Linked DNA regions of Youhaiella tibetensis. The protein of the gene in region 2 interacts with the protein of the main gene of each other region in a pairwise test. Links are inferred from orthologs where the notes say so. Each region holds a gene or a part of one and is shown on either strand. Other genes may lie near its edges.

Region 1 (5,279 bases), 1.5 Mb from region 2 along the record:
CGCCGACGCCATCGAGGCAGATGCTGAGGCCTTCGCGGCGCTTGAGGCGCTCAATTGCGGCAAGCCCATCAATGCCGTTCTCAACGACGAGATCCCGGCGATCGTTGATTGCTACCGGTTCTTTGCCGGCGCCGTGCGCTCGATGCACGGGGCGGTGGCGGGAGAGTACCTACCGGGCCATACCTCGATGATCCGCCGCGATCCGGTCGGCATCGTCGGATCGATCGCGCCTTGGAATTACCCATTGATGATGATGGCCTGGAAGCTGGCGCCGGCCATTGCGGGCGGCAATACCGTGGTCTTCAAGCCATCCGAGCAGACCCCGCTCACCGCGCTCAAGCTGGCAAAGGTCATGGCGGAGATTCTGCCCGAAGGCGTCGTCAACGTGGTTCTCGGGCGCGGCGATACCGTGGGGAACGCCCTCATCAACCATCCGAAGATCGGGATGATCTCGATTACCGGCGACATCGCGACCGGCAAAAAGGTCCTGCAGGCGGCTGCGAAATCGGTCAAGCGGACGCATCTTGAACTGGGTGGGAAGGCTCCAGTCATCGTCTATGACGATGCCGATCTTGAGCAGGTCGTCACCGGACTCAAGGCCTTCGGCTACTACAATGCCGGCCAGGACTGCACCGCAGCCTGTCGTATCTATGCCGGTCCCAGGATACACGATCGTCTGGTGGCCGACCTTTCATCGGCGGTTGCCTCGATCAGGTACAACCAGGCCGACGACACCCTGAACGAGATCGGTCCGCTCATCTCGCGGCGCCAGCGCGATCGGGTGGCCAGTTTCGTCGAGCGCGCCGCCGAGCTGCCACATATCCAGATCACGACGGGCGGGCATGTGTCGGGCGACAAAGGCTTCTTCTACGAGCCCACGGTCATCGCCGGCGCTCTCCAGCAGGACGAAATCGTTCGGCGTGAAGTCTTCGGGCCCGTGGTCTCGGTAACGCGCTTCTCGGATCCCGAAGATGCCATCGCGTGGGCAAATGACTCAGACTATGGCCTCGCATCGTCTGTGTGGACCAAGGATATCGACAAGGCCATGCAGACGGCAGCACGCCTTCAATACGGGTGCACCTGGATCAATACGCACTTCATGCTCGTGAACGAAATGCCGCATGGCGGTCTCAAGCAATCCGGCTATGGCAAGGACATGAGCATGTACGCACTGGAAGACTACACCGCTGTGCGGCATGTTATGATCAACCATGGATAGTGAATAGCGGAGGCGCCATGCGTCGTCGGAGTTTGATCGGCATTGCCCTGGCATTGGGCCTGGGCACGCCTCTTCTTGCCGGGGCTGCACTGGCGGCCGAGGACGCCCGTGCCGTGCTCGATGGATATCTCGCGGCCTGGAATGCCCATGACGCAAGCCGGGCCGCCGAGTTTTTTGCCGACGACGTGGTGTATTACGACGCCTCGGTCGGCAGGCCGATCCAGGGCAAGCAGGGAGCCAAGGAGGGGGTCATCGACAACTTCCTCAATGCCGCGCCCGATGCCCTGTGGCTTCTCAAGGGCGAGCCGGTGGTTTCGGACGGCAAGGTGGCATTCGAATGGGAGTTCTCGGGCACCAATACCGGTGCCTGGGCCGACGGCACTGCGCCCACCAACAAGCCCTTCAAGTTCACCGGCGCGTCGGTGATGCAGGTGCACGACGGCAAGATCACGCTACAGAGCGACTACTACGACGCCCTGGGGTTCTACAAGCAGCTCGGGCTCATGTAGCTGTCCGCGCCGAGGGCGTGGCTGAAAGCAGGCTCAAGGCCGCCCGAATGTCACCTTCGGTGTTCTCCAGGTGGACGCGCATTGCCTCGCCGGCCTTGCGGGGGCTTCCTTGCGTTATGGCGTCGAGGATGCGCTGGTGGGCGGCAATCGTGTCGGCCAGGGTGTGGCCCCGCAATTCGTTGCCGCGACGGCTGATGAAGAAGCTCTCCTGCAGCGGGTCGGCCATGGCTTCGAAGAGGTAGACCAGGATGCGGTTGCCGCTCGCCAGGGCGACGGCTTCATGAAAGCCCATGTCGTATCCCTGGAACCGCAGTTCCGAGCCGGCGGGGTCTCGGCCACTGCGCAATTCCTCTTCGGCCACGCGCATGCCCTGTAGCGCTGCTTCGATCGCGGCAATGGCCGGGCGGCTGGCGCGCTTGGCGGCCAGGGTGGCGGACTGGACCTCGAGCGAAAGCCGCAGTTCCACCAGGTCGAACAGCCCCTTGGCGTCGTACTGCACGATCGCGGTGAGAAAATCGGAAAACACCGCGCCGTTCGGTTCGCGCACCACGGCGCGGCGGCCGCGCGAAACTTCGAGCAGGCCGCGGCCGGCGACCATCTTGACCGCCTCGCGCATCGTCAGGCGACTGACCCCGTAGCGGGCGGCCAGTTCGGCTTCGCTGGGCAGCTTTTCACCGGGCGAGAGCTGGCCGAGAATCAGAGTGGCCAGTTCATGGGCAACGGCTTCCGCTGCGGTGGGCCCTTCGGCCTTTCCGCCTTCGGCGATGCGGGTCAATTTTCCTCCACTTGTCAGATAAGTGTAGCCGGTTTCGGCTTGCTAGCACGAACAGCCCGACGATGTCTGACTTATTTTTGAACCATATAGCAGCGCGGCGTGGGCGTGCAATCGGCGTCTTTCACTTGCTGTGTGAGCAAAATCACTGCTGCGTCGCAGCGGACTTTGCTCATGGTGACGTTGTCATCACTGCATGCGCTTTACAAAGATATCTGACTTAAATAAGTTCTGGTCGATCGGCCTGGGAGGGCTGGTCATGGTCCGCAACAGGACCATTTGCTGGGAGGATTTCTGGAAATCGGTTTCGTGCAGTGCGCGCCGTCTGGCGCTCGCGCCCCTGTCTTCGTGCGCAAAGCACGGCGACGGTGGCGACCTGCGTGGAACCCGTCCGGCGGGCCGCCCGCATGCGTGCAAGATCAAAATCGATCCGACAACTCAGGGAGTTGAGACGTGAAGCTTTTCAAAACCATGGTTACCTTGGCGATCGCCGGTGCGCTGTCGCTGAGCACCGCGGCCTTCGCCCAGGACAAGGGCACCATCGGCATTGCCATGCCGACCAAGTCGTCGCTGCGCTGGATCAGCGACGGCAATGAACTCAAGGCCGCCCTCGAAGCCAAGGGCTACAAGGTCGACCTGCAGTACGCGGAAGACGACATTCCGAACCAGCTCAGCCAGATCGAGAACATGGTGACCACGGGCGTCAAGGCGCTGGTGATCGCATCGATCGATGGCACGACGCTCTCGAACGTCCTGCAGCAGGCCAAGGACAGCGGCGCCCTCGTGGTGGCCTATGACCGTCTGATCCGTGAAAGCCCGAACGTGGACTATTACACCACCTTCGACAACTTCAAGGTCGGCGTCCTCCAGGCTGAATCGCTCCTCAAGGGCCTCGGCTATCCGGACAAACAGGGCCCGTTCAACGTGGAGCTCTTCGGCGGTTCGCCGGACGATAACAACGCCTTCTTCTTCTATGATGGCGCCATGTCCGTTCTCCAGCCGCTGATCGACAAGGGCGTCCTGGTGGTCAAGTCCGGCCAGATGGGCATGGACAAGGTTGGTACGCTCCGTTGGGACGGCGCGGTCGCCCAGGCCCGCATGGATAATATCCTTTCGGCCAACTACTCGGACGGCAGCCGTGTCGATGCGGTCCTGTCGCCCTATGACGGTCTGTCGCGCGGCATCATCTCCTCGCTCCGCGGCGTTGGTTACGGCTCTGCCGACCAGCCCTGGCCGATCATCTCGGGTCAGGACGCCGAAGTTCCCTCGGTCAAGGGCATCATCGCCGGCGAGCAGTATTCGACGATCTTCAAGGATACGCGCGAGCTGGCCAAGGTGACCGCCGAGCTGGTCGATGCAGCTCTCTCGGGCGGTACCCCGTCCCAGATCAACGACACCACCACCTACAACAACGGCATCAAGGTGGTGCCCTCGGTGCTGCTGACCCCCTACACGGTCGACGCCAGCAACTACCAGAAGGTTGTCGTGGACTCCGGCTACATCAAGGCCGACGACCTGAAGTAAGGTCCTGAAAAACAGGGGAGCCCCGTGCCGGTCACGGGGCTCTTCCGCATTCAGGGCCACGTTTGTAAAATCGATCCGTGCTTCATCCGGGCGCGGCTAAGGCAAAGGTTACGCGATGGGCAACACCATTCTGGAAATGCGTAATATCACCAAGACCTTCCCTGGTGTTAAGGCGCTGCAGAATGTCAACCTGACCGTCGAAGCCGGCGAGATCCACGCCATCGTGGGCGAGAACGGGGCCGGCAAGTCTACGCTGATGAAAGTGCTGTCAGGGGTTTATCCCTATGGCGACTATTCCGGCGAGATTTTCTTTGAGGGCCAGGAATGCCGTTTCAGGGGCATCCATGACAGCGAGAGGCTGGGCATCGTCATCATCCACCAGGAACTGGCGCTGGTCCCGCTGCTCTCGATCACCGAGAATCTCTTCCTGGGTAACGAGCACGCGCGGTTCGGCATCATCGATTGGGATGCCAACGAGATGCGTACGCGCGCGCTGCTCAGGAAGGTGGGGCTCAACGAGGACCCCAAGACGCTGATCACCAATCTGGGGGTCGGCAAGCAACAGCTGGTCGAGATCGCCAAGGCGCTCTCCAAGGAAGTGAAGCTGTTGATCCTGGACGAGCCGACCGCGAGCCTGTCGGAAAAGGATAGCGACGCGCTGCTCAGTCTCCTGCTCGAGTTCAAGGCGCAGGGCATCTCCTCGATCCTGATCTCCCACAAGCTCAACGAGGTGGGGAAGGTCGCCGACCGGATCACCATCCTGCGCGACGGCGCGACGATCGAAACGCTCGACAAGGTCGATATCTCGGAGGATCGCATCGTCTCCTCGATGGTCGGGCGCACAATGGATGACCGCTACCCCAGGCGCGAACCGAAGATCGGCGAGCCGATGCTCGAGGTGCGCAACTGGGTGGTCCACCACGCGCAGCACGCCGACCGGCAGGTCGTCAAAGGCGTCAACCTGACGCTGCGCAAAGGTGAGATCGTGGGCATAGCCGGGCTGATGGGCTCGGGGCGTACCGAATTCGCGATGAGCCTTTTCGGCAAGTCCTACGGCAGGAACATTTCGGGCGAGGTGCTCATGCACGGCAAGCCCGTCGACGTTTCGACCGTCGGGCGAGCGGTCGACAACGGCATCGCCTACGTGACCGAGGACCGCAAGAATTACGGGCTTATCCTCATCGACCACATCAAGCACAACGTCACGCTCTCGAACCTCAAGGGTGTGTCGAGCGGCGCGGTGATCGATGACCTG
Region 2 (5,841 bases):
CTCGTGACGGCGCCCCTCATCCCCGTTTTCATGGCGCTGGCGGGGTGGGGCGCCGAGGCGGCGAGCAAAGCCCAGGCGCAGGCCCTCAACAGGTTGGGTGGCCGCTTCGCCGACCGGCTGCGCGGGCTCGTTACCCTCAAGCTCTTCGGGCGAGAGGACGCCGAGGTGGCGGGAGCGCGGGCGGCTTCGGAAGAATTGCGCGTGCGTACGATGCGAGTGATGCGGATCGCCTTTCTCAGCTCGGCAGTGCTCGAATTCTTCGCCGCACTCGGAGTGGCGGGCGTGGCTCTTTATATCGGGCTCACGTTCCTTGATCTGGTGACGTTGCGGGGCACCGAACTGACGCTTCAGGCCGGCCTCTTCTGCCTGCTGTTGGCACCGGAGGTCTACCAGCCGCTGCGCCTGATGGCCGCCCACTATCACGACCGTGCCGCCGCCAAGGCCGCGGCCGCCGAAATTGCCAATCAGGCCGAGGGATTTCCCGATGCAACTCCACTCGTTGCCCTGTACCACAACCCGCCGCTGCGCCACGAAGGCGCGGCCAAGCTTGCGATCGAGGGGCTGACGGTCAAAACGCCACAGGGACGAACGGTCATCGAAGGCCTTGCGCTTGACGTCGCTCCTGGGACGCGGATCGCGATCCTGGGCGAAAGCGGGATCGGCAAATCCACTCTCCTTGAAGCGATCGGCCGGCTACGCGCCGCGACGGGCGAGATCGCCATCGATGGCGCCCCGCTCAACGACATCGGCGAAGGCCGATTGCGGCAGCGGATGGCCATGCTGAACCAGCGGCCACGCATTTTCGCCGGCAGCCTTGCGGACAACATCCGGCTGGGCCGGCGCGGCGCCTGCGACACGGCCGTAACCCTGGCGGCCCAGCGCGCGCGGGTAACCGACTTCGCCCGACTGCTGCCTGAGGGACTGGAGACGCGCCTGGGCGAGGATGGTCTGGGACTGTCCGGCGGGGAAATCCAGCGCGTGGCCCTCGCCCGGCTCTACCTGCGCGACCCCGGCCTCATGCTTCTGGATGAACCGACGGCCCATCTCGACCCCGAGACGGAGGCGCTGGTCCTCGACGGTCTGCTCGACTTCGCGCAGGGCCGCACGCTGGTCGTGGCCACGCACTCGCGGTTCGTGGCGGCACGCATGGACAAAGTCTTTCGGCTGGCGGGCGGCAAGCTGCTGCCGACGATCCGACCGGCGCGGGTCCGAACAGACGGAAGGGGTGCAGCATGAGGGCCATTTTCGCATTCCTGCCGCTCTTCGTGCGCCTGAAAGGGCCGCTGACGCTGACCCTCGTGCTCTCGCTCGTAACGCTTGCAGCCGGCACGGCGCTGCTCGGCCTATCGGGCTGGTTCCTGACGGCAGCCGCGCTGAGCACGGCAGGCGCCGCATTCAATCTTTTTGCGCCCTCGGCTGGCGTGCGTGGCCTGTCCTTCATCCGCATCCTTTCGCGCTACGGAGAGAAGCTCTCGGGCCACGACGCCACGCTCAAGCTGCTTTCCGACCTGCGCCAGTGGCTATTCGCCAGACTCTTCCCCTTGGCCCCTCTTGGCCGGCGGCTTGGACGCGGCGACCTGGTGAGCCGCCTGCTGGGTGACGTCGAGGCGCTCGACACGGTGTTCCTGGTGGCGCTGGGCCCCATCAGCACGGCAGTGCTCGCGGGAGTCGCAATGACGACGCTGCTGGCTTTCCTGCTGCCCGGGGCAGCGCTGGTCTACGCGCTCGCTTTTGCTGGCGCAGCAATCGGGGTGCCGGTGCTTCTGGTGGCAGCCTCGCGGCGCACCGGCGCCGAGGTCGTGGCCGCGAGTGGGCGCCTGCGCGGTGTCGCGCTCGATAGCATCGAGGGACAGCAGGACCTCGTGATCTTCGGCGAAACCCAAAGTGCCCGCGACCAGATCGAGGCGGCGGCAGGGGATCTCGCGCGGGCGCGCCGCAGGCTGGGCTTTCACGGCACGCTCGCTGCCGGCGCAGTACAAGGCTCGATGGCGATTGCGACCATTGGTACGCTCGTGGCGGGGCTCGCCGCCCTGGAAGCCGGCAGTATCGGCGGACCGTTGATGGCAGGCCTACTGCTGGCGGTGATCGCCAGTTTTGAAGCCTGCGCGATGCTCGTGCGCAGCGCGGCACGTCTCGCAAGCGCGGCGGCCGCAGCTGAGCGCCTGCAGGAGCTTGCCACGATGGAACCCGCTGTGACCGATCCCGGCGCCCCCCGCCCCATCCCTGACGGCGGCGCAATGAGCCTCGAAGGGGTTAGCTTCGGCTATGGGCCGGGGCGACGGGTGCTGTCGCGGGTGAACCTCGGCATCGCCGATGGCAGTTGCGTGGCGATCCGTGGACCGAGCGGTTCTGGCAAGTCGACGATCGCGCAATTGCTGCTGCGGCTGGTGGATCCCCAGGCCGGTCGGGTGCGCCTTAACGGCGTGGACATCCGTACGGTGGCGTTGGCCGACCTGCGTCGGCGCGTGGCGCTAATGACCCAGGACGCCCCAGTCTTCCACGACACTATCCGCGCCAACCTGCTCATCGGCCGGAACGATGCCAGCGACGAAGCGCTCTGGCAGGCTCTGGATGCGGTGCACCTGGGCGACTTCGTCCGCTCCCTGCCCCGTGCGCTCGACACTATGCTGGGCGAAGCCGGCAAGACGCTTTCGTCCGGCCAGGCCCGCCGGATGTGCCTTGCCCGCACCCTGCTCTCGAACGCCTCGGTCATCGTGCTCGATGAACCTACCAGCGGCCTCGACGCAGAAACGGAATCCGCTTTCCTTGCCGACCTCCCCCGGATCACGGCCGGCAAGACCACAATCGTCATCACCCACGCCCAGGTTCCGGCAAACTACGACCGGGTAATCAACGTTCAGGCTGGACGTGTATCGGCGGATCGTTCTGCCATGTGAGATGGCTGGATCGCTTAGCGAAACCCGTTGACGCCTTCCCTAAGATCGCGCAACCTTCCCAGCATTCACCAGTCGGGAGGCAAACTTGGGCCAGTCAGAAGGCAAGGAACGCGAGGATAGCGCGATCGGCGTGCTCGTGAAGGCGTTCCATGTGCTCGAGATCATGGCTGACATGGCCGAGCCGGCCCCCTTGCGACAGATCGCCAAAGAGACGGCCCTTCCCAAGGGGACGCTGTTCCGCATTCTCCAGACGCTGGTGGGCCTTGGATACGTGAACCAGTTGACCGATAGCAGCGACTATTACCTGACCAGCCAGATGGCCTACCTCAGCCGCAACGCGCGCCAGGAAGACATCAAGATGCTGACTCTGCCGTTGATGAAGGCGCTGCATTCCAAATTCAACGAAACGATCAACCTTGGCGTGCTCGAAGGACAGTTCGTCTACTACGTCGCGGTATTGGAAGCGCAGCGGCCGCTGGCATGGCGCGTGCCGGCTGGTACGCGGGACACCTTTCATTCGACGGCGCTCGGTCGGGCCATCGTCGCGCAGTTGACCGCCCCCCACCGCGAAGCACTGGTTCATCGCGCCAATCTCAAGTCGCGCACGACCACCAGATCAGGGATAACGCGGGAAACCTTGGCTGCGCTGATTGAAGAGGTTCGGCACGAGCGAGTGGCGTTTGACCTCGAGGAAAACGATGATGGCGTGGTGTGCATCGGCGTACCGGTCTTCATCGACGGACGCGTCGTGGCGGCCGTGAGTGTGTCCGTACCTGCTACCCGCTATACCCCGGCGCTGGGTGAGGAAATCAAGCAGGCACTCATTGAAGTAGACTTCAACTTCAAGACCAATGCCGGAAAGCGCGGCAACGGTGCAATTGCCGCGCATGAAGATCCGGCGGCAGGGAACCGCCGGATCTGAGCCTTCCGATCAGCCGATTTTGGGGGCGACCTCACGGGCAGCATCGCGGACGACTTCAAGGGTGGCGTCGACCACGTCATCTTTATGTTCGGAGGAGACGAACCAGGCACCGCGTTCAAGCACGCGCACGCCTCTTTGGAGCAACGCGAGCGCGAAGAGGCTGTAGCCTTTCTTGTCGGACCGGGCCATCTCACGATAGTTACGGGCCGGAGCCTCCAAGCCGAAGGCAACATGGAACATCAAAGGGAAGCCGGTAACCTGGGCCTTGATACCTGCCTCCTTGAGGATATCGCGGATGCCAGCCTGGAGACGATCACCGAAAACGGAAGTGCGCTCGTGGTGCTCGCCCGTGAGGCCCTGTTGGGTTCCGATCATCGCTGCCATCGCGACGGGCTGCGCGTTGAACGTTCCACCATGCAAAACGCCGCCGGTGGCGAACATGTCGATCAGGTCGGCGCGACCGGCGATCGCGGCAACCGGAAAACCGTTGGCAATAGCCTTGGCGAAGATGGAGATATCGGGCGTCACGCCGAAGAGCTTCTGGGCACCGCCCTGCCCTAGGCGGAAGCCGGTGATTACCTCATCGAAGATCAGAAGCGTACCGTGCTTGCGACAAGCCGCCTGGACGCCCTCGAGATATCCCGGTGCCGGGGAGATTGCGCCCTGATTGCACATTGCCGCTTCCATGAAAACTGCAGCCACGTCACCCTTGGCGAGGCGGGCCTCCACGGCAGCCAAATCGTTCCAGCCCAGGATCGAAAGGCCAGCCGCTTCGGACGGATCCTGCCCCTTGCTCCCACCAACGGCCGTGGGTGCCCCTTCCGGCCCTGCCACATCGAGTGCGGGCGCGGTGGACCAGAGGATATTGTCGAACCAACCGTGGTAATGGCCTTCGAACTTGACGATCGTTCGACGGCCGGTGGCGGCCCGTGCAAGGCGCATCGCTGCCTGCGCTACCTCCGAGCCAGATGAGCCGAAGCGAATGCGCTCGGCCGAAGGGATGCGCTCGCAGATGATGCGGGCGGCTTCGAACTCGATGGGCGCCTGCCCCGCAAAGAGAATGCCTCGATCGACCTGATCTTTGACCGCCTGGCGCACGCCCAGGGGATTGTGGCCGAGGACCATTGCGCCCATTCCACAATAGTAGTCGATCAGGCGGTTGCCATCGACGTCGAAGAGGTAGGGCCCCTCCCCGCGTTCGAAGACGAGCGGCCCCGGCTGCATTCCGAGACGGAAGTTGGAGTTAACCCCGCCCGCCACGAACCTGGAGTTCTCCGCAATAACCTTGGCCGATCTATCGAAATTCAGTTTCTCGCCCATCGGCGAACCCTCCATCGCAATGTCGCCTGAAGGGAAGCAAAACGCGCATTTCCTGTAAAGGAACGCGCGTCTCGCAATACGAAACACTAGCGGCGTCGGTTCGTCGAATTAGACGTAAATCTGTACCGGCTTGGGAGTGTCGCTGCGCTCGATGAGCGAGGAAGGCATGTTATCCTCCAGAAGCGGCGACGTAGAGGTCCCTGTGCCCAGGGTCGTGCACCCGCCCCCGGCGGCCGAGGCAACAAGCGCCAGGAGCAGTGTCGCGCGGGCTTTCTTTTCGTACGAGTTGCTGGCAACCCGCTTAGTCGTAGAATCGGTCACTTCGATATCCAAGCAAGAATAGACCCGCGCATATTTCGGGAGTTCATCACGGATGCAAGGTACCGCCAGAAGAAAAACGCCGTTTATAAAGCGACTTAAAAGCGCTCCCGTCTCTCAGATCTTAAGCCGGATAGGCTTGTCGAGATTGAAGACGACGCCGTCGTCGCCCTTGTCAGAGCGCCACATCAGCATTCCGACCTCTGCCGGTTCGTCGAGCACGGTCAGCCCGGCGTGCCAGGCGTCCCGGGCTATGCAGATGGCATCGCCCGGCCCAGCGAGGTAAGCCTCCACACCATCTAGGTCGGGCGCGCCGGTGGGCAATTTCGGGGCAACGACGACCAACCAGCGCCCAACCTTGATCGGCAGGAACGTCTGGGTGGA

Evidence for each region.
Region 1: the proteins of FNA67_RS09085 (region 2) and FNA67_RS16535 interact in binary tests that used the Escherichia coli proteins (3 or more experiments, as listed by UniProt). The link is inferred for Youhaiella tibetensis from one-to-one orthologs.

Annotation. Positions count from the first base shown.
Region 1 is NZ_CP041690.1:3,376,350-3,381,628, reverse strand. Bases 613-3,535 are described here. They hold FNA67_RS16535 (FadR/GntR family transcriptional regulator), read right to left. Parts: upstream 2,504-3,535; coding sequence 1,721-2,503; downstream 613-1,720. Other genes in these bases: chvE (multiple monosaccharide ABC transporter substrate-binding protein), read left to right, coding at 2,972-3,535; FNA67_RS16540 (ester cyclase), read left to right, coding at 1,237-1,728; FNA67_RS16545 (gamma-aminobutyraldehyde dehydrogenase), read left to right, coding at 613-1,219. In the rest of the region: more of FNA67_RS16545, read left to right, coding at 1-612; more of chvE, read left to right, coding at 3,536-4,024; mmsA (multiple monosaccharide ABC transporter ATP-binding protein), read left to right, coding at 4,140-5,279. UniProt on the Escherichia coli protein: Transcriptional activator of the glcDEFGB operon which is associated with glycolate utilization, and encodes malate synthase G and the genes needed for glycolate oxidase activity. Also negatively regulates the transcription of its own gene.
Region 2 is NZ_CP041690.1:1,891,165-1,897,005, reverse strand. What follows is about bases 2,985-5,809. They hold FNA67_RS09085 (aspartate aminotransferase family protein), read right to left. Parts: upstream 5,140-5,809; coding sequence 3,829-5,139; downstream 2,985-3,828. Other genes in these bases: FNA67_RS09075 (ureidoglycolate lyase), read right to left, coding at 5,575-5,809; FNA67_RS09080 (hypothetical protein), read right to left, coding at 5,248-5,460; FNA67_RS09090 (IclR family transcriptional regulator), read left to right, coding at 2,985-3,819. Outside these bases: thiol reductant ABC exporter subunit CydD, read left to right, coding at 1-1,236; thiol reductant ABC exporter subunit CydC, read left to right, coding at 1,233-2,897; more of FNA67_RS09090, read left to right, coding at 2,983-2,984; more of FNA67_RS09075, read right to left, coding at 5,810-5,841. UniProt on the Escherichia coli protein: Aminomutase that catalyzes the transfer of the amine group on carbon 2 of glutamate 1-semialdehyde to the adjacent carbon 1 to form 5-aminolevulinate.